4 regions of the Bacillus sp. URHA0034 genome follow, and region 2 is predicted to be linked to each of the others. Evidence: riboswitches for the same ligand, from Rfam matches in the RefSeq annotation. Region 2 holds a riboswitch; each other region holds the start of a gene.

Evidence for each region. Region 2 has a riboswitch for thiamine pyrophosphate ahead of thiM (hydroxyethylthiazole kinase). Riboswitches for the same ligand answer to the same signal wherever they lie in the genome.
Region 1: another riboswitch for thiamine pyrophosphate. It lies ahead of thiT (energy-coupled thiamine transporter ThiT); the one in region 2 lies ahead of thiM (hydroxyethylthiazole kinase).
Region 3: another riboswitch for thiamine pyrophosphate. It lies ahead of ACZ9EE_RS31905 (solute carrier family 23 protein); the one in region 2 lies ahead of thiM (hydroxyethylthiazole kinase).
Region 4: another riboswitch for thiamine pyrophosphate. It lies ahead of ACZ9EE_RS05675 (thiamine phosphate synthase); the one in region 2 lies ahead of thiM (hydroxyethylthiazole kinase).

Annotation. Positions count from the first base shown of each region.
Region 1 is NZ_JBWCDK010000002.1:1,736,445-1,742,407, forward strand. It holds gene ACZ9EE_RS10315 (transglycosylase domain-containing protein) at 1-972, opposite strand, end outside; gene ACZ9EE_RS10320 (helix-turn-helix transcriptional regulator) at 1,092-1,547, opposite strand; gene ACZ9EE_RS10325 (FeoB-associated Cys-rich membrane protein) at 1,679-1,834, opposite strand; gene feoB (ferrous iron transport protein B) at 1,856-3,859, opposite strand; gene ACZ9EE_RS10335 (FeoA family protein) at 3,859-4,083, opposite strand; gene thiT (energy-coupled thiamine transporter ThiT) at 4,243-4,833, opposite strand; TPP riboswitch at 4,948-5,056, opposite strand; gene ACZ9EE_RS10345 (histidine kinase N-terminal domain-containing protein) at 5,268-5,963, shown strand, end outside.
Region 2 is NZ_JBWCDK010000002.1:330,247-336,209, reverse strand. It holds partial or broken gene ACZ9EE_RS03965 (agmatinase family protein) at 1-962, shown strand, start outside; gene ACZ9EE_RS03960 (metallophosphoesterase family protein) at 1,263-1,772, shown strand; gene ACZ9EE_RS03955 (glutaredoxin family protein) at 1,765-2,004, shown strand; TPP riboswitch at 2,073-2,183, shown strand; gene thiM (hydroxyethylthiazole kinase) at 2,267-3,073, shown strand; gene thiD (bifunctional hydroxymethylpyrimidine kinase/phosphomethylpyrimidine kinase) at 3,088-3,897, shown strand; gene thiE (thiamine phosphate synthase) at 3,894-4,544, shown strand; gene thiW (energy coupling factor transporter S component ThiW) at 4,549-5,064, shown strand; gene ACZ9EE_RS03930 (acetylornithine deacetylase) at 5,083-5,963, shown strand, end outside.
Region 3 is NZ_JBWCDK010000002.1:6,139,969-6,145,931, reverse strand. It holds gene ACZ9EE_RS31920 (ribonuclease E inhibitor RraB) at 67-387, shown strand; gene ACZ9EE_RS31915 (sugar phosphate isomerase/epimerase family protein) at 962-1,567, shown strand; gene ACZ9EE_RS31910 (peptidase dimerization domain-containing protein) at 1,632-1,976, shown strand; TPP riboswitch at 2,329-2,438, shown strand; gene ACZ9EE_RS31905 (solute carrier family 23 protein) at 2,561-3,889, shown strand; gene ACZ9EE_RS31900 (LuxE/PaaK family acyltransferase) at 3,886-5,031, shown strand; gene ACZ9EE_RS31895 (acyl-CoA reductase) at 5,024-5,963, shown strand, end outside.
Region 4 is NZ_JBWCDK010000002.1:716,356-722,318, forward strand. It holds gene ACZ9EE_RS05660 (hypothetical protein) at 1-1,065, opposite strand, end outside; gene ACZ9EE_RS05665 (DNA-3-methyladenine glycosylase) at 1,250-1,861, opposite strand; gene ACZ9EE_RS05670 (hypothetical protein) at 1,876-2,085, opposite strand; TPP riboswitch at 2,424-2,532, shown strand; gene ACZ9EE_RS05675 (thiamine phosphate synthase) at 2,635-3,264, shown strand; gene thiO (glycine oxidase ThiO) at 3,261-4,388, shown strand; gene thiS (sulfur carrier protein ThiS) at 4,399-4,602, shown strand; gene ACZ9EE_RS05690 (thiazole synthase) at 4,604-5,371, shown strand; gene ACZ9EE_RS05695 (thiazole biosynthesis adenylyltransferase ThiF) at 5,368-5,963, shown strand, end outside.

The DNA of each region.
Region 1 (5,963 bases), 1.4 Mb from region 2:
AGGAAAAAGGGAATTATTATGATAGGTTTCTTCTATAGCCGATTGCATTTTTGGATCAAGTTCCGTGTAAATTTTGAAGCCGCCTGTTAATAATTCATCCTGTGTAAAACCGTATCGTGTAATGGCCTCATCTAATACTTGATCGACATAATATGGATATTTACCGCGGAACGGATCGCCGCCATTATCATTTAAGACAATCTTTTCATTTTTTGCCTTTTGATACTGACTGTTATTGATATAGCCTTGTTCCTTCATTTCAGCCAAGACTAGATTTCGTCTTTCAGTTGCCTTTTCCATATGCTTATAGGGATTTAGTGCTGATGGTGCCTTAATTAAGCCGGCAAGTAAAGCCGATTCACTGACGGATAAATCCTGGACATTTTTGGCGAAATATTTGCTGGCCGCTTGTTTAATTCCATAGGCGCCGTCGCCAAAATATATTTGGTTCACGTACATTTGCAGGATTTCAGATTTTGAATACTTCCGTTCAACTGCAATTGCTAAAAAAACCTCTTGCATCTTTCTTTTAAAGGTCTTTTCAGACGTAAGAATGGTATTTTTCGTTAATTGCTGTGTAATCGTACTTCCTCCTTCAACCATCCCTCCTGCCCTCAAGTCTCGAAAGAGTGCACGTGCAGTTCCGATTAAATCAACCCCATTATGTTTGTAAAATCGACGATCTTCAATCGCTATAATGGCATTTTTTAAGGAAGCAGGGACTACTTTAATGGGAACCCCCTCATTCTTATTAGCAGACACTTTGCTAGCCATTTTTCCATTAACATCATAAAAAATCGTTGGCTGTGGCAACTCATTCTTTAACCCTGAAATATCTGCATCCTTTGTAAAATAGGAAAGAAAGCCGACAAAGGATAGTATTAAAATCAGTATCAATAAAACAATCACTTGAAACAAATGCCTCTTTTTCAGCTGTTTATAGAGCCCGATTACTTTATTAGTAAATACCACTATGATGACATCCTTTAGCTGTAATCTCTTTTAAAGGTATACTTTCCGGTTATTTATTAGGACTTATAACATCTTTATCAAAAAAAGATGGGCCGAGACCACATCTTTTCGTAATTCTATTATTCACTTTTTACCAGTTCTTTAAAGCGTTGTTTGGAAAGCTTTTCATCGAAGCTTGAAAAGATACGATAGTTTTGATCATCTAGTATCCGAAAATGCTTACTTAAAATATTTTGTTGGAGAATAAAGCTGTTTTTTTGTGAAATTACCCTCCACCAAACTCGGCCTCCAAGCGTTTTTGTTTTCCGAAGATCAATTCCGTTTAGGGCAACTGTTTCTAATACCTCAAGGGGTTCATTTCCAAATAAAAATTGGACCGTCTCCGTTTCTCGGAAAAGGGCACAAATTGCAACAACCGTCGACCAGCCAGCTAAAACCCTCCCCTTTTCAATTTGAACAAGAGTTTTCTTCGAGACACCAATAATATCAGCCATCTTATCCTGTGTATAACCGGCTTCTGCCCTAATTAGACGAAGCTTCTCAGAAACCTGCATAATAATTTCATCCCTGGTCACAGTAAGCCCTTCCTTCAATTTCTTCTAGTGTAATTTTACACAAGATTATTAGAGTATTCAAATTTCAAATTTTATAATTTCCATAACAATAAAAAACTGCTATAAATCACTATAGCAGTTTTAAAATACTTTTATTTTATTTGTGGTGGAATACTGCACTGACTTGAACAAGAACTTTTCAAATCACAGGCGGCGCATTTTCCCTTCTTGGATTTATTTATAAACTTTACTAAAGCCCAGGCTGCATACCCAAAAATAGCCACGCCGATTATGATACTAGCAATCATTCGTTCCACCCCTTCCAGATTTTACATCCAACCAAACAATTTTCCGCCTTGATATATGACCAAGGATAATACATAGGCAATCACAAACGCATATATCATGGCAAAAGCCGTCCATTTTTTAGAACCTGTTTCCTTATAAATCGTTGCCGTCGTTGCTAGACAAGGAATATACAATAGGATAAAGACCATGAAACTATAGGCTGCAAGCGGTGTATAGTAATGAGCCAATAACCCTTGCAGGCTTGCATCATTTGGCACAAAGTAAATAATATTCATCGTTGAAATAATCGCTTCTTTTGCCAGGAAGCCCGTTATTAAGGAAGCAGCTGCCTGCCAGGTGCCAAAGCCAATCGGATCAAAAATAGGTGCGATTATATTACCAATGGCAGCTAAGTAGCTATGATCCATATCCACCTTTAAACCATCAGGACCAGCATAGGATAACAGCCAGATAAAGACCGAACCGGCAAAAATAAATGTTCCAGCCTTTCTAACAAATCCTTTCCCTTTATCCCAAGTACTTCTCCATAATGATTGAAACTGTGGAAGTCTGTACGGAGGTAGTTCAATTACAAATAAAGATGTTTCTAATTTTAGTAGAGTTTTAGAAAAGATTTTCGCTAACGTTAATGCTACCACAATTCCCAACACGTATAGGCTAAGGACGACGAATGCCTTATGCCCTGCAAAAAAAGCCCCTACAAATAAGGCGTATACCGGTAATCTTGCTGAACATGACATTAGTGGTGTTAAAAGGATAGTTAATAGTCTCTCCCTAGGTGTTTCTATTGTTCTAGCAGCCATAATCCCAGGTACATTACAGCCAAAGCCGATCATCATCGGGATAAACGCTTTGCCATTTAATCCTACCGATTCCATTATGCGGTCCATTACAAGGGCAACACGTGCCATGTAACCTGAGTCTTCTAATAAGGAAATAAACAAGAAAAGTATAAAAATTTGCGGTACAAACACTAGTACGCCGCCAACACCTGCTACTAATCCTTCAATAATTAAGGCGTGAATAAAATCTGAGGCATGAATCGCACTCAAGACTGCCTCAAAGCCTGTAGTAACTGGTCCAGTTAGAAAGGCATCAAGTATATCAGAAAGTGGTGTTCCCAGCCAATCAAATGTCAGCATAAACATGAAATACATTAGCAAAAGAAAAATAGGCATCCCTAGAAAGCGATTTGTTACTATGCTATCAATTTTTTCAGAAAGTGGTAAACCTGAGTGACTTTTGCTTGCTGCATCCGCAACGATTTTTTCAATCACTTCTCTTCGTTTTAAATAAATATAATTGGCAAGTGACTTTTTATCCAACTGTGCTTGCAGCTTGTTTTCCAAGTTGTTTACAATATCGTTTATCCTTTGAGGATTGGCAATACTGTTAACATAATTTCGAACGTATTGATTCCCCTCAAAATATTGAATGGCTAGAAAACGTGTAGAGTGGCTGGTCTTACCCGTTATTTCTCCGGTAATGGCAGAAATTCCCTCCTCGACTTCTTTACCATAATAGACAAGATGTTTATTCACAGGCTGAATTGATTTTGTAGAGATTACATCAACAAGCTTGTCACAACCTTTTCCGCTTCGGGCCACTACAGGCACAACTGGAACGCCAAGTCCCTCAGCAAGCTTAGAGGCATCAATATGAATACCCCGTTTATTAGCAACATCAATCATATTTAAACCTATAAGTGCAGGCTTCTCAAACTCGAGCAATTGCAACGTTAAATGTAAATTACGTTCTAATTGGGATGCATCTAATATATTTAATAATCGGTCAACGGATTCATTCAAAAAGAAAGAGGTAACAACCCCCTCATCCTTTGATAAAGGGTTAAGAGTATATACTCCAGGTAAATCTATTAATTGTCCAATATTATTCTTGAAAACGCCGACTTTCTTTTCAACTGTTACACCGCTCCAGTTACCAACATACTCATAGGAACCTGTTAAATTATTAAATAATGAGGTTTTTCCAGTATTCGGGTTTCCAATTAGAGCGATTTCCATTATATTCTCTCCACTTCAATCTGAACTGCTTCTTTCCGGCGCAGTCCAACACACTGGCCGCATGATTCTATCATAATCGGTCCGCCAAATGGCATCACACATTTTACACAGACTTCAGATCCTTCAGTTATTCCTAAATCGAGTAAGCGTCTTTGAACGAGGTGACCAACATGAGAAAGATCAATTATTTTCCCTTTATCTCCTGCTTTTAAAGCTCCAAACATGTATATCACCCTATCTAAGTTAATTGAGAATGATTATCTTTCTAAATGTATTTTAACACTTTTTTGAGTTAATAAGCATAATAAATTTGACAAAAGTTCGAAAAAAAATCTTAAAATGCAAAAAAAAAGGAAAAGATAATCCTTTCCTTTTCTTCGTTCTTATAGACTTTTTTGCAGAACCATCTTCTTTGGTAGTGCACTAATTAACAAAACGGTGATGATTGCACTTATGATGAAATTCGGCAGCATATAAGTTCCATTATAAAGTAATGAGTAGATAGCTACCGGCTGGCCTTTAGGAGCATACTCTCCGAAAAAGGCAATTCCGGAAATCACATGGCAAATATATCTTAGCGCACTTCCCAAAAATGCCCCAGTTATTACGTACGTCATCCATTTTCCTTTGTTCTGTTCATTCAGTGCTTTTTTGATCGCTGAAGCAAAAATCCCTGAGGCTCCAACTACTGTGAAAGCAATAAAATAATCAATAATTCCTTGAACAATCGTATAAACTTGTGAAAATCCCATAATAAACTGAAGTAACCCTAATAAAAAGCCTGTTAAAAGTCCGCCTTTAATCCCCCAGCGATAGGCAATCAGAAATATTGGTACCATCGCAATGGATATGGAACCACCCTGCGGCCAAATTTTTAAAGAAACAATCCCCGCTACGAAATCTAATAAATAAGCAAGCGCAGTAAATACAGCAACCTCTGCGATAAATAATGTATTACTTCTCGTTTGATACACCAACTTCTCCCCCTTTATCTAATTGGAACCTCTTGATCTCTTCCCATAGACTATATGGCACCCGTAAATAGAAGAAAAAAAGCAATCCAGACAAGGAATGTCTGAATTGCTTTTGTATTTAGCAAACCACATCCCTACGCTAGTGTTAACTAACAGGTTCATAGGGTCAGAACTTGGTCGTTCACTCTCAGCCGCATAAAAAGCAGCTCCCCCTGTGGAAGTATTCAATTGTTATCCATAAAAAATATACTACTCTTCCTCTAATTAAACAAGATTTTTATTTTAGGGAATGTTATCAATTTCCTTCTAAATGATTAATAATTAACAACATTTTACTAGGTAAAAAATTTTTCTACAATTTTATAAAGGATTTTTACAATCATCAGCGAATTATCATGGTAATCAGTTGGTTAAAACCAATAGGGGGAAACAACATGTCTACGGGAGAACAAACGGATTTAGTCGCCTTTTTTGCGCATAACAAACAGCAATTAGTACAAGAATGGGAAGAAACAATAATGATTTACCAGGGTGATCCCTTTAAAGGTAAAATTCGTGAAAATGCCGAAGCCCTATTAGATGTCATTCTTACCATGCATACCTTATCAAAGGAAGAATTATTAAATGTTATTGAAAAGATTGCCATTGATATTTCAAAGGAACGAGTTTTGGCAGACATTAACATTGGTGATTTTGTTTACAATGTCAATACCGGCCGGACCGTTTTATATAGCTATTTAAGTAAAACAGGACTCACATGGTCCGACCTGCAGAAATCGATTAATGATATTAATTTCTGTTTTGATAAATTTTTATATTTTGCCGTATCCCATTATTCGGAAGCAAAAAATAAAATTATTGAAGAAAAGACGATGTTTATTGATTCAACCCACCAAGATCGCTTAACACTACTCGGCCAAATGACCTCAAGCTTTATTCATGAATTTAGAAACCCGCTTACATCAGTACAAGGATTTATACAATTACTAAAAGCTGATTATCCAAATATGCGATATTTAGATATTATTTCAAGCGAATTAGATCAGCTTAATTTTCGGATCTCACAGTTTTTGCTGCTTTCAAAAAAAGAGCTGATTGGCAAGGAAAAGGTTTACTTCAAATTAAATAAC
Region 2 (5,963 bases):
ACCAAAGTCCATGAATGGATCCGGCCGCTAACCACGGATTCTAATCCTGAAGATACTAGGAACATTGATATTGTGTAGTAGGTGTACCGCTCTCTCGATCATCGATTAGTCCCTCCGGTGCCTCGGAATTTCCCGATGCATTTCGGCTGGCATGGAAGGGATTCACTACCTATAACGTCGATGAAGCCCTCGATTTAGCTGAAATAACAGCGCTGGATGCAGGGGATGTTCCTATGCATGTAACCGACATTCGCCGCTGTCATGACAATATTGTAGAGGCATCAGCTACGATCCATCGGAATTTTACCACATCGACCGTGGCGGCAGTCGGCGGTGACCACTCGATCACGGCGATGATGGTGAAAGGATTACATTGGGCCAAACCACGCGAGAAAATCGGGATTTTGCAATTTGATACCCATTTTGATTTAAGGAGTCTAGCCGATAATGGGCCGTCAAATGGAACACCAATGCGAAACTTGATCGAAAGTGGTGTGGTGGAAGGTTCTAACCTGTACAACATTGGCTTACACGGGTTTTTTAATACGAAAGATTTAAAGGAGTATGCAGATGAAAAAGGGGTAAATTATATTACCCTTCGCAAGGCGCGCAAAAGGGGGATCGAAGAAACGGTGAGTGAAAGCTTGGCTGCACTGGCGAAAAAAGTGGATATGATCTATTTAACTGTCGACATGGATGTCCTCGATATCGCCTATGCCCCAGGTGTTCCGGCCGGAACGCCTGGAGGGATGACAACGGCAGAGCTCCTTGATGCCGTACTCACCGCTGCCATGCATCCAAGAGTCAAAGCCATCGATATCGTCTGTCTCGACCCACTAAGAGACACCTTCGTCCAGCCAACCGTAAAACTCGGCACCCACGTCTTTTTAACCTTTCTTACAGGGATAATGTTACGAAAGGTGACAGGCACCGTAAATGATATAAACAAGCCAAATAACTAACTAATGAATAAAAAAGAATGACCAACCTAATTTTCCGTTCCTTCTGAGACGGGGAGTGGTTGGCCATTCTTTTAAAATTTTGCTCCACTTGTCGTGGTACGATAAGGTTGAATTTCACTCAAGGTTTTTGACTTTTGACATGATATACTATAACAGTTTGTTTTCCGACAGACTTGCGCGAGAAATGTCTGTTTCTGCGCTTTCCCGAGGAATAAAACGCAGTAATCACTAGAATTCAACATACGGGGCCGTTGTTATATAATAGATTTACTGTACACTATGCTGAACGAGGGATGAACGATGAAAATTGTCATTATTTCCGATACCCATCTACCTAAACGTACCAAAGGACTTCCGGACAGATTAACTGCGGAATTAGCTGATACGGATTTAATTATTCATGCAGGCGATTGGCAAACAATCGATGTGTTTCATGAGCTTCAAACCTATGCAAAAGTCGAAGGGGTCTTCGGCAATGTCGACGATGATACCATCAAGGAACATTTCCCCGAAAAAAGAATTTTAGAGTTGGGCGGGTTTAAGATAGGTATTACCCATGGTCATGGCAAAGGGAAAACGACCGAAAAGCGTGCGATCCAAGTGTTTGCCGAGAATGAAGTCGATTGTATTATTTTTGGCCATTCTCATATCCCTGTGAAAAAAGTGGAAAATGGCATACTGCTTTTTAACCCTGGCTCCCCCACTGATAAACGTCGGCAGAAGCTGTTTTCCTTTGGCATTTTTGAGATTGGTGATACGATAGAAGCAGAGCATATCTTTTTTTCGAATAAAGGAGAAACAAATGAGTAAAACAGTTATCGTCTATACAACCAACGATTGTATTGAATGTACGATGGTCAAACGGGTCCTCACGGAAGAAGGGATTCCTTTTGAAGCGAGGGACATTTCGAAAAATCCTGCTTTCCAAAAAGAAGTGGAAAAATACGGCTTCCTGGGGGTCCCAGTCACCGTGCTCAATCAACGAGCCGTCAAGGGATTTACCAATGAGCTAAAGGAGATCATCGAATTAGCCAAGAGTTAGTCTAGTAGAAACAATTCCTTTACATTGAAGAATATAAGCGTTAATATGAGTGAGTAATTGAATAATAGAAGATCTACTAGGGGTGCCCTGTGAATCAGGCTGAGAGAAAACATTGTAGTTTTTAACCCTTTGGACCTGATCTGGGTAATACCAGCGTAGGAAAGTAGTCGAGTGAGATAGTTTTTGTTTCGCATTCAAAACTAACCGGGTCCATTTATTGGAGCTGGTTTTTTTATGTTAAAAATGAAAAGGGGAGAGTAAGTTGGAAAAAAGCTATGTGTATGAAACATTAAATAGAGTAAGAGAGGTTAGCCCGCTTGTACATAATATCACCAATGTGGTTGTGACAAATTTTACTGCGAACGGTTTGCTTGCCCTTGGTGCATCTCCAGTCATGGCCTATGCCAAGGAAGAAGTTGCTGATATGGCTAAGATTGCTAGTTCACTAGTGTTGAATATTGGTACGTTAAATGCCGAAAACGTTGACAGTATGATTATGGCTGGGAAATCAGCGAATGAGCACGGGGTTCCGGTTATTTTCGACCCGGTTGGTGCAGGGGCTACACCATACCGAACCGAGACTGCCCACAAAATAATGAATGAAGTCAAGGTTTCAGTGGTGCGCGGAAATGCAGCCGAGGTATCGAATGTGATCGGCGAAAAATGGGAAATCAAAGGTGTTGATGCAGGAGCAGGAAACGGAAACACCGTCGAGCTTGCGATCAAGGCTGCGCAAACAACGGGCAGTGTTGTGGTGATCACTGGTAAAGAGGATATCGTTTCAGACGGTGAAACAACTTATATTGTTTCCGGGGGCCATCCGATTTTAACAAAAGTAACGGGTACGGGCTGTCTATTAACCTCAGTAATTGGTGCCTTTACGGGAGTGGAAAAAGATGTACTGTGGGCAGCGGCAGCGGCTTTAGCCTATTACGGGATTGCTGCGGAAAAGGCGGCAAACAAAACTGCGGAAGCGGGACCTGGAAGTTTCCAAATTGAATTTTTAAATCAATTAGCACTTGTTTCGGAAGAAGATATTATTTCTAATGTTTCGATTAAAAAATTATAGCGGAGGTTTGTAGCATGAAAAGAGCATTAACAATCGCTGGTTCAGATAGCGGCGGCGGAGCTGGAATTCAAGCGGATTTGAAGACATTCCAAGAATTAGCGGTTTTTGGTATGTCGGCCATCACAGCGGTGACCGCGCAAAATACGTTAGGAGTCCATGGCGTTTATCCGATGTCGCCAGAAGCGGTAGTCCAACAGATTAAGGCAATCGGCGAAGATATCGGCACGAATGCTGTGAAAACGGGGATGCTGTTTAGCTCGGATATTATTGAAGCTGTTTCTGAGCAAGTACGGAAATATCAATGGGAGAACCTTGTGGTCGATCCTGTAATGATTGCCAAAGGCGGTGCTTCTTTATTGCAGCAGGAAGCGATTTTTGCCATGAAGACTTATTTGTTGCCGCTTGCCAAAGTGATTACCCCGAATATTCCAGAGGCAGAGGTACTAACTGGTATGACGATTAAAAGCGCAGATGATAAGAAGGAAGCTGCTTTGAAGTTGTGCGAACTAGGAGTTCAAACGGTTGTGATCAAAGGCGGCCATGATGAAGATGAGTCAGCGTCCACCGATTTACTTTATGATGGCAGCGAATTTTACACTTTTACCAATAAACGAATTCCGACGAAAAATACACACGGAACCGGGTGTACCTTTTCCGCAGCGTTAACGGCGGAACTGGCAAAAGGGGCATCTGTATATGATGCTGTGTTAACAGCAAAGGAGTTTATTCAGGCGGCCATTGAGGACGGCATCGATATCGGTCATGGGCATGGCCCGACGAACCATGGGGCGTTTCGGAAGAGAAGGGAGCTATACAATCGATGAAAAACCTGAGAGAGGCTTTAAAGGTTTATTTTATCATGGGCAGTCCTAACTGCCGCAAAGATCCAGCAGACGTATTAAAAGAAGCAATCGCTGGGGGCGTTACCCTTTTTCAATTTCGTGAAAAGGGGAAGAATGCATTAACAGGAACGGAAAAATACGAACTGGCAAGACAATTGCAGAGCATCTGTAAAGAAAATCAAATCCCCTTCATTGTCAATGATGACATTGAGTTAGCGATTGAACTGAATGCGGACGGTGTCCATATCGGACAAGAGGATGAGCCAGTAAAAGTCGTCCGTGCGAGAATAGGCGACAACAAAATCCTCGGAGTTTCCGTCCATACCCAAGAAGAAGCCGAGACGGCTCTCAAGGATGGTGCAGATTATTTCGGAATCGGCCCGATCTTCCCTACAAGCACAAAAGATGACGCTAAGCCGGTAAGAGGGACGGAATTAATCGAGATCTTACGAGAACAAGGCTGCACCATCCCAATCGTTGGAATCGGAGGCATCACCAGTGAAAATGCAGCGGAGGTCATCAATTCGGGGGCTGATGGAGTTTCGGTCATCACAGCGATCAGTCATGCAGACTCCCCATACGAAGCAGCCGAGGCGTTAATAAATAATGTTCAAATAACGGAGGGCTGATAACATGAATAAAACCTATAAGCTGACAGTTACCGCGATGATGATTGCCATCGGGACCATCACTAGTAACCTAGTAGCTATTCCGATTGGTTTTACAAAGGTATTTCCCATGCAGCATTTTTTAAACGTGTTATCTGCCGTTTTGTTAGGGCCGTATTACGCTGTTGCCCAGGCCTTTTGTGTATCACTAATCCGTAATCTAATGGGCACGGGTTCTATTTTTGCTTTTCCTGGCAGTATGGTCGGGGCTTTACTGGCATCGCTGTTATTTTTAAAAACCAAAAAGCTTTACCTGGCATTTGCCGGTGAAGTGATCGGAACCGGAATCCTTGGGGCTCTATTGTCCTATCCGATCGCTACACTGATTCTTGGGCAAAAAGCGACTCTTTTTGGATTTATTCCATTATTTATCTTCAGCTCATTTGCGGGAGCACTGCTTGGCTTTGTAGTTCTAGTGGTCTTTTTAAGAAAGAAAGTGTTAGTTATGGATGAAAATAAATCACCAGCTATTAAAAACTAACTCTATGGAGTGAGAAAAATGAACGAGGCAATACTTGAGAGAATAACAAGTGAGGTAGAGGCGAGAAAAGGGGAATTACTTGATCTGTTGACCGAGCTTGTTTCCTTCCCGACCGTCAGCCCTCCCGCCCGGAATACCAACAGTGTTCAAGAATTTATTAAAGGATATTTAGAAGCATTAGGCTTTACTACAGATAAGTGGGATGTGTACCCCGGGGACCCCAATGTAGTCGGAATTTTGCCGGGGGAATCTTCAAACCAGTTTAATAGCTTAATTGTAAATGGTCATGTGGACGTAGCCGAGGTTGGCGACACTAAAGAATGGAGTTCATCCCCATTTGAAGCCTACCTAAAGGATGCTCATATTTATGGCCGGGGCGTTGCCGATATGAAAGGCGGCATGGCGGCATCACTGTTTGCTATCAAACTATTAAATGAACTAGGAATCAGCCTGCAAGGAGATCTGCAATTCCAATCCGTTATTGGGGAAGAAGTCGGTGAAGCAGGAACCCAGGCCTGCGTTGAGCGGGGCTATCATGCAGACTATGCCGTTGTGGTTGATACAAGTGACTTACATATTCAAGGACAAGGCGGCGTCATTACTGTCTGGATTACGATTCAAAGCAAAGAAACGTATCATGATGGGATCCGCCGGAACATGATTCATGCGGGCGGCGGTGTTAAAGGGGCCAGTGCCATTGAGAAGATGATGAAGATTATCGCAGGTCTCCAGGACCTCGAACGCCACTGGGCAGTGACCAAAAGCTATGTAGGATTTCCGCCGGGCACTAATACAATCAATCCTGCGGTGATTGAGGGCGGCCGTCATGCGGCGTTTGTTGCCGATCGCTGTGCTTTATGGGTAACCGTTCATTTTTATCCTAATGAAGATTATGAACA
Region 3 (5,963 bases), 5.8 Mb from region 2:
GGTCGAAAAGAAATAATTGAATTATAATAACAACTTTGAAAGTATACGAAGATGGAGGGAAAACGAATGAAATTTCCTAATGATGGTGATGGAGAGGCTTTACAAAGTCTTTATAAAGATGGAATAAATTTTAAAAAACAACAAACAGTCGAATTTTTTGTGGCTGTGCCTGATCAAACAACAGGTGAAAAATTATCGAATGTACTAAAAGGAGAAGGGTTCAATTGTTTTTTAGATCAAGACGATGAAACGGACGAGTGGGCATGTTGTTGCTCAAAAAGAATGCTTTTGAATTATAATGAATTAATCAACATACAGAAGAAACTAGATGACTTAAGTAAACCATATGGTGGTTATTCTGACGGCTGGGGCATTTTTGTCGACTAAAAGGATGGAGTTAAATGGTATTGTTATATTTATAAGGTAAGTCTAAGAAAAAATGTATACTTAACTAAACTAAACAACAAAGTGCCAAGTTTTATCCGGAAAAATGGATCTTGTTTGGCATTGTGTTGTTTGAACTCCAAACTCTATTTCTCAACAGAGCTTGCTCAATATTTTTTTGTCTGGGATTAAAAAGGTTATTTTATAGTTTCTTCACAGATCTAGTAATTTTAGTATCAAAATACATAAATTTTTGCATATATATTGTACGATTGAAAATTTGTATAAGTAAAAGTTTTATTATTGCCAATAAAGAAGCAACTGTTTTTCAAATATTAGGATTCTCTTATATAGGGGTCCTATTTTTTCTAGAAGCCATTTGCCGTAATCATTGATTCAACCAATCCCACTCCATCATTTCGCCATTATAATTAAAACGAATCGGTTTATCTTGAATGATTCCTGTTTCTCGCATTTCATAGAGCCTCTCATTATAATACTGATAATACTTTTCCTTTAAGATTCAAGCCGTGCCGCATATGGTACGGGGGGTTCATCAATCGATGGCCACAACCATGTGCAGCAGCTTTTCGCACCAATTGATGTATATGCGGACGAAGCGGTGTTTCAGGAAGAACTGGGAAAATTAGAGAAACGGGTGGAGCTTGCACTGGCACTACGTTTTCGTTTAATTGCAAATGTTCTTGCACCATATGGGATTCGGTTGGGGTTGGAATTTGTCGGCCCTCATCATTTACGCAATAAAGCCTATCCGTTTGTGTACACGTTGAAGGATACATTAGAGTACATAGACGGCATTGGTGCATCGAATATCGGTTTGTTGCTCGATAGTTATCATTGGTATACAACGGAAGGAACGATTGATGACCTTCTTTCGTTGTCACCAAAGCAAATCGTGTATGTCCATGTGAACGACACTGATCAAGCTCCTAGCGATGCACACGACGGAGAACGCCTTCTGCCTGGTGAAGGTGTGATATACCTTACAGGATTCTTCCGAGCGTTGGACAACATTCATTATACAGGACCAGGTTCTATTGAAGTGTTGCACAAAGAGCCATTCTTGGAAGAGGATGACCAGATTCCCAAGAAAGCTTTTGAGGGAGTTCAGGGATTTTTACAAAAGATAAAATCTGAGAAAAAATTTTCTGTAAAAGAGTAATTTTTATTAAGACTTGTTCAAAATCAGAAAAGTTGATAATATTTTTAAAGACTGAAAAGGCTGGTTGGAGAAGACATTGTTCTTCTCCTATTTTTTATTGGCGGAAGTAACCATTACGGGTGAAGCGGGACATGCAGGAACGACAGGGATGAACGAGAGAAAGAGAGCGTTAACACCTGCCGAAGAATGTATTCTAGCGATTGAGAAAATTGCACAGGACAGTAGTGGAAATGTGGCGACAGTAGGGAAATTGGAAGTAAAACCTGGAAGCAGTAATGTCATTCCCGGGAAAGTGGATTTTACACTTGATGTTCGTGATATAGATAATGAGCGGCGTGAAACTACATTTGCTAAAATCTATGATTCTATCCAGGCCATTGCGGCAAACCAAGGTTTTGGTGTGAATTAGGAAGGTTCAATCCCTCTCATCTGTGAAGAGTTCACCAATCGTGACGAAAGCAGTAAAGGATTCTCTGCAAGAATTACCGTATCCTGCTTATGAATTACCAAGCGGCCCTGCCCATGATGCGATGGGATGGGAGAACTCACAGATATTGGAATGATTTTTGTAAGGAGCAAGAGTGGTATCAGTCATCATCCCGATGAGTGGAGTTCTTTTGAAGATGTTGCTCGTGGGTGCGAGGTACTATTCAGGAAAACGCTAAAACTACTATAAAAGGTAAAACGATAAATAAAGAGAAGACGTGAACCTTTACTTTCATATATTTACGAGTTATTATAAATTGAATATCATAAATATGCATTACTACTAGGGGTGCCCCATTTATGGGCTGAGAGAAAAACACCTGTTTTTTAACCCTTTGGACCTGATCTGGATGATACCAGCGTAGGAAAGTAGCTAAGTGGAAGTCTATTTTTTTCATAAGCTGCAAAAGCCAGGTCCATTACAGGATCTGGCTTTTTCCTATTAAAACAGCATCATTACAGGGAGCAATAAAACTTAAATAGATAAATAGAGAAGGAGATTACATCATGGAAGAGATCAACGAAGGTCAAAGTATGAGCTACAAAGAAATGCCTATTGGGTTGGAGGAGAAACTCCCTCCATTTAAAACCTTTTTATATGCTCTGCAGCATGTTGGTGTATCCAATGTGTGGCTTGATCCAATATTTGTCGCGGCGATGATTGGGTTACCTCTATCACAATCAGCCAATATCGTTAATGCCATATTTATTACAGCCGGTATTGTGACATTGACACAAGCTGCCAAATTAGTAAGATTGCCAATTATTCAAGGGCCATCTGCCGCATTTGATTCTATTATGATAGCTGCTGGCAAGGCGAACGGCTTGGCAGCTGCAAGCGGTGGTATTTTCCTTAGTTCCATTATCGTTTTTCTGCTATCTATTACCGGGATTATTGGACGTTTGAAAGGATTATTTACACCCGTTATTTCTGGCACCGTCATCTTTCTGGTTGGAATATCATTATCTGGGTTTACCTTATACGAATTTTTAGGAGGGTCCCCAGGTGATGAGTCGTTTGCCAGCCCATCGACTCTATTATTATCGATTTCAACTTCGATTATTGTTGTATTATTATCTCTTTTTGGCAAAGGCATTTGGAAATCCTATTCATTCTTAATTGCTCTCGTTATTGGTGATGTCCTTGCTATGATTCTAGGAAAAACAAATTTTTCGATGATAGACAGTAAACCGTGGTTCGGAATTCCGCACCTGCTTCCATACGGAAATTTAGCTTTTCATTGGGACACTTTTCTTACCTTTTTTGTGGCGTATATCGTAGCGATCATCGAAGCAATGGGTGTATATCAAGCATCGGGAGCGATGCTACATACGGAAATAGATTCAAAACGGATTCGCAATGGCTTTGCAGGCGAATCAGCCGGGTCATTCCTCTCTTCACTTATTGGCGGTTTCCCGACTACAGCTTATGCACAAAATGTCGGGCTGCTTAGGTTGACAGGAGTCGGATCTAGATATCCAGTTATGGTGGCTGGTGCGATTTTCTTGTTGTTCGGTTTTTTTCCTAAGGTTGGTGCTCTGCTTGCATTAACACCTGATGCAGTGGTTGGGGGTATCTTTTTACCTGCGGCAGCGACGCTTGTATCGACAGGTTTTTCTATTTTAGCAAAAGCGGAGCATTCAGAAAAAAACTATTTAATTATGGGGCTTTCCATTCTGCTTGCGATTTCATTGCCTAACTATGCCACGAATCTGAAAGGAATCCTGGGTACATTCCTTTCTAACAGTATTTTAATCGGAGCATTTTCAAGCGTACTGCTTCAGTTATTACTCATAAACATACCCAATAAACTGAAAAGAGGGGCTCAAAAATGAGAGAAGACTCTAAAATTCTAACCGAACAAATTCTTGAATTTATAATAAGTTGTGAAGAAGGAAGATTTACTAATCCTGATGAACAGGAAAATTCCTATAATGAGCTGGCGCTAAAATTGTTTCGTTACCAGTTCAAGCATAATCTTGCTTATAAGAAATTTTGTCAGGCGAAAAAAAGGACACCTCTAACCGTCAAACATTGGAATCAGATTCCTCCCATGCCCATTCAGGGATATAAAGAATTGAAATTATCCTGTGAGCCAATAGAAGAAGTGGAACACGTTTTTATGACTTCGGGTACTACAAACCCGGAGGCAAAGGGAAAAAATTATCACCCGGATCTTGCGGTGTGGGATGCATCCATGAAGGGCCCGTTTAAGGATTTTGTCCTGCCTGATCGCGAGAATATGACCATCTTTGTTCTGTCACCTGCAGAAGATCTGAATCAAAATTCTTCTTTATCCAGATATTTAACCAATGCCGTTTCCTTTTTCGGTACTGAAAATAGCAAATTCTTCTTCACTGAAAAGGGACTAGATATAGAAGGGCTGATCAGCGAGTTAAGAAGGTGTGAAAAACAAAAAGAGCCTGTGCTGTTAATAGGCGCCACCTTTGCCTATGTCCATATACTTGATTATCTGAAAGAAAAACAACTTCAGTTCAATCTGGCAAATGATAGCCGAATTTTTGATACCGGGGGCTTTAAGGGACAATCCCGTGAAGTGGAAATGGAGAATTTATACGCTGATTTCCATGATTTTTTTCAGGTGGAACGTAATTATTGCATCAATATGTATGGAATGACAGAGTTGAGTTCGCAAATCTATGATCAAACCATACGTAGCACTTATCTAAATACTTTAGGAATCTTTGATAAAAAAGGTCCGTCATGGGTAAAGACCGTTATACTTAACACTGAAACATTAGAGCCGGTTAAGGATGGGGAGAAAGGCGTCATTGCTCACTATGATCTTGCCAACTGGAATTCCTGCCTGGCGATTTTAACAGAAGATATGGGGTATAAAACGGAGCATGGATTTGTGCTCGTCGGAAGAATTAAGGGATCCGAGGCAAGAGGATGTTCCATTGCGGTGGACCAGCTGATGCAGGTAAATTCAGGTGGTGCCAGCCAAAATGAATAATATCGAGGAACTAAATGTTTTCTGTGTACCGGACTCCATTGAATTCACCCAATTTCAGTCAAAAACAGTTATCACAAGAGATAGGACGTATATATTAAAATTCCCTGTGATTACGGGGGAAGAATTGAAGGGAATCATTCAACAAGTTCAATCGAATCGGGACCAGTATTTATCCACTTTATCTATTACGGATATTGTTGAAAAAATAGACTTGGCGGTTCAAAAATGGCTGAATCCTGACTATCCGCTCCGAAAATTAGCGGAAAGTCTCATCCCTGTGATGACAGGCTATGATGAAGAAATGGTACGGCTTCAATTAAAAAGATATATACGGACCTTTCGTAAAAAAGAATTGCTGCGCTTTCTTGACGAGGAGTTTGACCAGCCTGCCATGTTAGATGAGTTTCGCCCTCGAAAGTCAGGCGGGATGAGCAGAGCCTTTGGGCCAAGTACCATATTCCATGTTTTCTCCGGGAATGTTCCTGGAGTACAGGTATGGAGTTTGATTATGGGGCTTTTGGTAAAGTCAGGGAATATCGGCAAAACATCGATGTCAGAACCTCTTTTTCCCGTACTCTTTACGGAGTCATTAGCAGAGGTGGATAAAAAATTGGCGGAAACCATCGCCATCCTCCCGTGGAAAGGCGGGACGGATGGACTGGAAGATCCAGCTGTCGAAAAATGCGAGGCAGTGATTGTATACGGTTCAAACGAAACCGTTAAAAAACTTAGAGTCAAGGTCCCTCTTCATAAAAAGTTCTTAAGCTATGGACATAAAATCAGCTTTGCCTACATCGGGAAGGAAGCATTAACTTCAGATCTTTACTATGAAACGATCAAAAAGCTTGCCGAAGATGTTTGTATCTATGACCAACAAAGCTGTTTATCTCCGCAAACGATTTATGTGGAAGAGGGAGGTGCGATTAGCGGAA
Region 4 (5,963 bases), 390 kb from region 2:
TGTTAATGAATTTTGCTGATTATCGTTTGATTTTTGTAAGGGATAATTCACTGTTTCTACCGTTCCAAGTGGTCCATAAATCCTTTTGTCTGCATCAATCAAAAAACTGCTCCCCTTCTTTTCTCTGATTGAAAATTCAAGAGCATTCCTTGCATTATAAGCAGCATTTTCAACCGTATTTCCATAGCCAATCCCAAGATTAACCGTAACGGTAAAAAGGTCGTTTAATTCTTTTAGAAAGTAGAAATCTCTCCGTTTTTTCGTTACCTTTTCAAAAACACCACGTGTTGTGTAAAGTGTAATGATCTCGCTATCCGATAAATTACTACTTGAAAATAGCAGGTTTCCAAATTCTACTATTCTTTCCTTTATAAAATTACATTCCTTTTGTAATCGTTCAGTTCGTTCCTTTTCGTCATGGATCAGCTTAAATTGGAGGACCGTAATTTGAGCTTCCGCTTTTTTTTGATTTTGCCCACTTAGCACCGCTTTGCGTAATGTATCTCGGATATTTGCCTTTGTGTGTTTAATCAAAAAAACCGGTACATGGAAGAACTTTAATCTTTCATAGACAGAATTTAGCGTGGTGGCAATCACCTGAACTTTTCCCTCTTTCCATAAGTTCAAGTGATAGTTTGCTAATCCATCACTATCCACTGTATCTTCGTTCAAGGTGATTAATCGATAGGGGATTCTAGAGATCCCTATTTCCTCATAAATTTCTTCTAAGTAATGGGACTCGACAATATCATAACTAATGATTGGGTAATGATGGTAAATCTCGAACACCTCTAATAACAGTCGATAGATATCCGAGCCTTCAAAAGGAATATAATAGGAGATTACATCCAAGGGGATAGCCTCTTTTGAAATAAAAAAAGGTGTTGGACCAGCAAAAACATAAATATCCTTCGGTTCGTGGTGTTCCCGAACTAATTTTGCTGATTCCTCTACCTTTTCATAGATAAGTGATTTTGTTTTAAGTTGATTAAATTCTGAGGCAATCTTACTTATTTTATCGACTAACGGTTCAGGACCGACAATGTATACAGTCAGTTTTATCATGATCACCTCCTGTTCGATAGCATAGAAGCATCTAAAATTTGTCTTAACTAGCTTCGTTAGCCTGATTATCGTTAATATGTTTAAAATAATCCATCGCTTTGAAATAAAAGCTCACATTGAAATTTATGTAAACGGATACATTTTAGAACAAAAAAACCTAATCCTTATCGACGCAACGAAAGGATCAGGTCTTTTGATGTCTTGAAACATATTTATTATTCGTCACCCAGAAACGCCATGGATAGTCCCTTGCTTCACCAGAATTGTTAATTCCAATCCTTTTTCCAGATGATATGCTTTCAGGACAGATTCCCTTAGCAATAAATAAAGGAGAAGAAGTGAGAAGGCGGCCATAGTCATCGATTGTAATGCCCATTGATTTTGTCAATTTGCCGGGGCCGTTTGTCAGATTAGTCAGGACCTCGATTCCTCTTCTTTTTTTCATAAGCTCGATACCAATCACTGGTTCAATGGCTCGGACCAATACCGCTTCAGGTTTTTCTTCACCACCGCTAACTACATTGAACAGGCAGTGGGTGTGCATTAAATACGTATAGGTAAGACCCGAACGTTGGAACATGACTTCTGTTCTTTTCGTGCGTCTGTTTTGATGGCTGTGTGCAGCCCTGTCTCCAGGCCCTATGTAAGCCTCTGTCTCGACAATATAACCTGCCGTCATTCCTTCGTTCGTTTCTTTTACAAGCAGGCAGCCAAGTAATGCCCTTGCCAATTCGAGAGTGGGCTGGTCATAAAACTCCGCAGGTAACGGATCGATATCCAGTAAAGTATCTTCCATGCCTTATTCACTCCTTATAAAGGCTTATCTTTCTCTGTTATAAACCAACCATCAGGTTTTCTTTCAATATGAAACAAATTTTCATCAAACTTTTTTCTAAGTAATTTATACTCCTCATTTTCAAATTTCACCTGTGTTACTTTAATTTTCTTTAAGGTTATTTCCGGTTTCTCGACTTCAAAAATCAGGTCGTCTATTACAAAAAAAGTTTTCTGATGTTTCATTCTTTCCACTCCTTCCCCTTATAAATACATACGTATATAATTTGTTAAAAATGAAAAATTTCCTTGTTAATTTTCTGTAAAATAAACGGAATCTTATCATGATTTGAGCAATTCCTTAACAATCCTTGATTCCTACTTGGTTCGTGGGTACAGTATCAGTGGCTATCATGGTATTGGGTGAAGGTGAGCCACTACATATTCATTATACGCTAATTCGAAAAAAAAGCTTATATGGTCACAATAAAAGATCAGTTCTTACTAAATAAAATTATTTGACATTTCAATCAATGGTGATAGTATTGTACATGCAGGTAATTATTACAAATTCATATGGAAAATAAATCCGCTAGAGGTGCCTTTTTAAAGGGCTGAGATTGAAGTACTACTTCGGGACTCTATGAACCTGATCTGGGTTATACCAGCGTAGGGAAGTGGAAAACAGGATATTTGAATGTGCAATTTTCTCTTTCAAATGATCAAACCACTTTCTAAACATCGGAAAGTGGTTTTTTGTTTTTCACCTGTTCATAAGCGGAATCTTCTAAAGAGGTGACGCGAATTTTAACAAATGTTAAAGAGTTACATATCATTTCGAACGCTAAAATGCCAATCGAGCAGTTACGAGAGATTTTACTTGAGATTCACCCTTATGTAACGTCGATCCACTTAAGGGAAAAGCAACAAACAGCCCGGGAACTTTTTCAAGCGGTTGAATGGCTATCTAAAGACATCCCCCTTTCAAAAATTATTATTAATGACCGAGTGGATGTTGCTGTTGCCGCAAGAGTCGCAGGGGTCCAATTAGCCTATCATAGTTTGGACCAAGCGATTGTAAAAAAGGCGTTTCCAAGCTTAAAGGTAGGTAGTTCCATTCACTCTTATCAGGATGGAGAAAACGCTCTGAGGGACGGTGCTGATTACGTTCTGTTCGGCCACGTGTACCCTTCCCACTCTAAACAAGGTAAGACACCAAAAGGTATCGAGGAATTAGCAAAAGTAGCTAAACTGGCTATTCCGGTCATTGCTATTGGCGGGATCACACCTGAAAATACAAAACCAATCATTCAAGCTGGTGCTAAAGGTATTGCGGTTATGTCGGGTGTCTTAGATTCAAGCGATCCGTTAACCGCAGTAAAAGCGTATGTACATGCATTAAAAGATGGAGATGGTAAAAGGTGAAAAATTCATTTGATGTTGCCATTATTGGCGGCGGAATAAACGGAAGTTCCATTGCCTATCAACTTTCAAAGCTTGGGAAAAAGGTGGTTCTAATTGAGAAGAATCGTTTGGCTTGTGAAGCATCCAGTGCCGCTGCCGGAATGCTGGCAGCACAAGCGGAGATTGAAGATGATGGTCCCTTTTTTCAATTAGCTTTAAAAAGCCAGGGAATGTTTTCTTCCCTCTCAGACGAGTTATTTGAAATTACCGGAATCGATATTGAGTTTGTTCGTAAAGGCATGATTAAAATTGCCGAAACAGAAGAAAAAGCCACAGAAGTCAAACAACAAGCTACGTTTCAACGACATTGGGATCCAGAAATAGAATGGCTTGATTCTCATAGTATACGAGAATTGGAACCCTTCCTCTCCCCTAACGTTGCTGGCGGGATGTTCATCCCTAACGATGGCCATGTCCAGCCAGCTAAATTATCGAAGGCTTTTGCAAAGGCCGCAGAACAATTCGGGGCGACCATTCTCGAAAACACAGAGGTTCTTTCATTCAACTACGAAAATGACCGAGTAAACGGGGTTATAACCACTTTAGGAAACATCGATTGTAACCAGGTTGTCCTTGCAACCGGGGCATGGGCTTCAAAGCTAATGGATGAAACAGGGCTGGCTCTATCAGTCTATCCGGTCAAGGGTGAATGCTTTTCTGTTAAGACAGATATACCGATTATAAACAGAACGATTTTTTCGGATAAACGCTGTTACTTGGTTCCAAAACGCAATGGTGAAATCTTTATTGGTGCCACCCAAATTGATAATACATTTGACAAAAAAGTGACACCAAGCGGTATTGCTACATTAGTGGAAAGAGCCAGTCAACTGGTTCCACAGATTAAGGATGCCCCATGGGAGCGGGTTTGGGCTGGTCTTAGACCCCAAACTGGAGATGGTCTCCCTTATATTGGTGAACATCCATTATGGAAAGGATTGTTCATTGCAGCCGGACATTACCGGAACGGAATTTTATTAAGCCCGGTTACAGGTATGCTTGTGGCTGATTTATTGGATGGCAGACCAGATGGAAACCTGCTCTCGGCTTTCCGAATTGACCGGAATAAAACATTGGTGCATTAGGAGGTTAAACATGAACGTATTATTAAATGGAGAGTTTATTACATTACCAGATGACATTGACTCCGTTTCAGATTTACTTATGCATTATGAAGTCCACGATAAAGTCGTTGTCGTCGAAGTTAACGGGGAAATTCTAACTAGTGAAAATCACCAATGTACTAGATTATCAGATAAAGATCGAATCGAAATTGTCCATTTTGTAGGAGGCGGTTGAAATGTTAAAAATAGGCCCATTATCATTTAATTCTCGTTTATTGCTTGGAACTGGGAAGTACCCAAGCTTTGAAATCCAAAAGGAAGCGGTGGAAGTTTCTAAAGCTGAGATTCTAACGTTTGCTGTGCGGCGGATGAATATCTTTGAACCAAGCCAGCCCAATTTTTTAGAGCAGCTGGACACCAATAAATATACTTTACTTCCAAATACAGCTGGGGCAAAGACTGCCGCAGAAGCCGTGCGAATTGCTAAGCTAGCAAAGGCTTCTGGTCTCTGTGACATGATTAAAGTTGAAGTCATTGGCTGTGATAAAACATTACTACCTGATCCAATCGAAACTCTTAAAGCAACGGAAGAGTTAGTAAAAGAAGGATTTATTGTCCTTCCTTATACTTCTGATGATGTCGTCTTAGCAAGGAAACTACAAGAAGCTGGTTGTCATGCAGTTATGCCAGGAGCCTCACCAATTGGTTCTGGCCAGGGAATCATCAATCCAGTAAACCTTAGTTTTATTATCGAACAAGCCGTGGTTCCGGTTATTGTTGATGCTGGTGTAGGTTCCCCTGCCGATGCTGCATTGGCAATGGAATTAGGAGCCGACGGTGTATTATTAAATACAGCTGTTTCGGCCGCAACAGACCCGGTAAAAATGGCCAAAGCTATGAGTTTAGCGATTGAAGCCGGACGCTTAGGCTATGAAGCCGGGAGAATCGAGAAAAAGCGATATGCTGCTGCCAGCAGTCCAAAAGAAGGAATGAGCATCGGGTGAATAATCGGTACTCACGCCAAGAATTATTTTCACCTATTGGGATTGCAGGACAGGCAAAAATTTCAACTAAACATGTTTTAATCATAGGAGCCGGAGCACTTGGATCCGCAAGTGCCGAAGCTCTGGTCCGTTCCGGGATTGGTCAGCTAACCATCGTTGACCGGGACTATGTTGAATGGTCCAATTTACAGCGGCAGCAATTGTATACAGAGGAAGACGCAGACAATAGACTGCCCAAAGTCATTGCTGCTAAAAATCGATTAACAGCGATTAACTCTTCTGTGGACATTGAGGCCGTCATCGCCGATGCCTCTGTGTTAGAGCTTGAAGGATGGGCTAAACAAGTCGATCTTATTATAGATGCAACCGATAATTTTGATACAAGGATGATCATAAACGACGTATCACAAAAGTATGATGTGCCATGGATTTATGGTGCCTGTGTTGGCAGCTATGGAATCTCCTACACTATTATTCCTGAAAAAACCCCTTGCTTTACTTGTTTATTAGAAACAGTTCCACTAGGAGGATTAACTTGTGATACGGCTGGAATTATCAGTCCTGCTGTGAACATGGTTGTGTCTTATCAAAT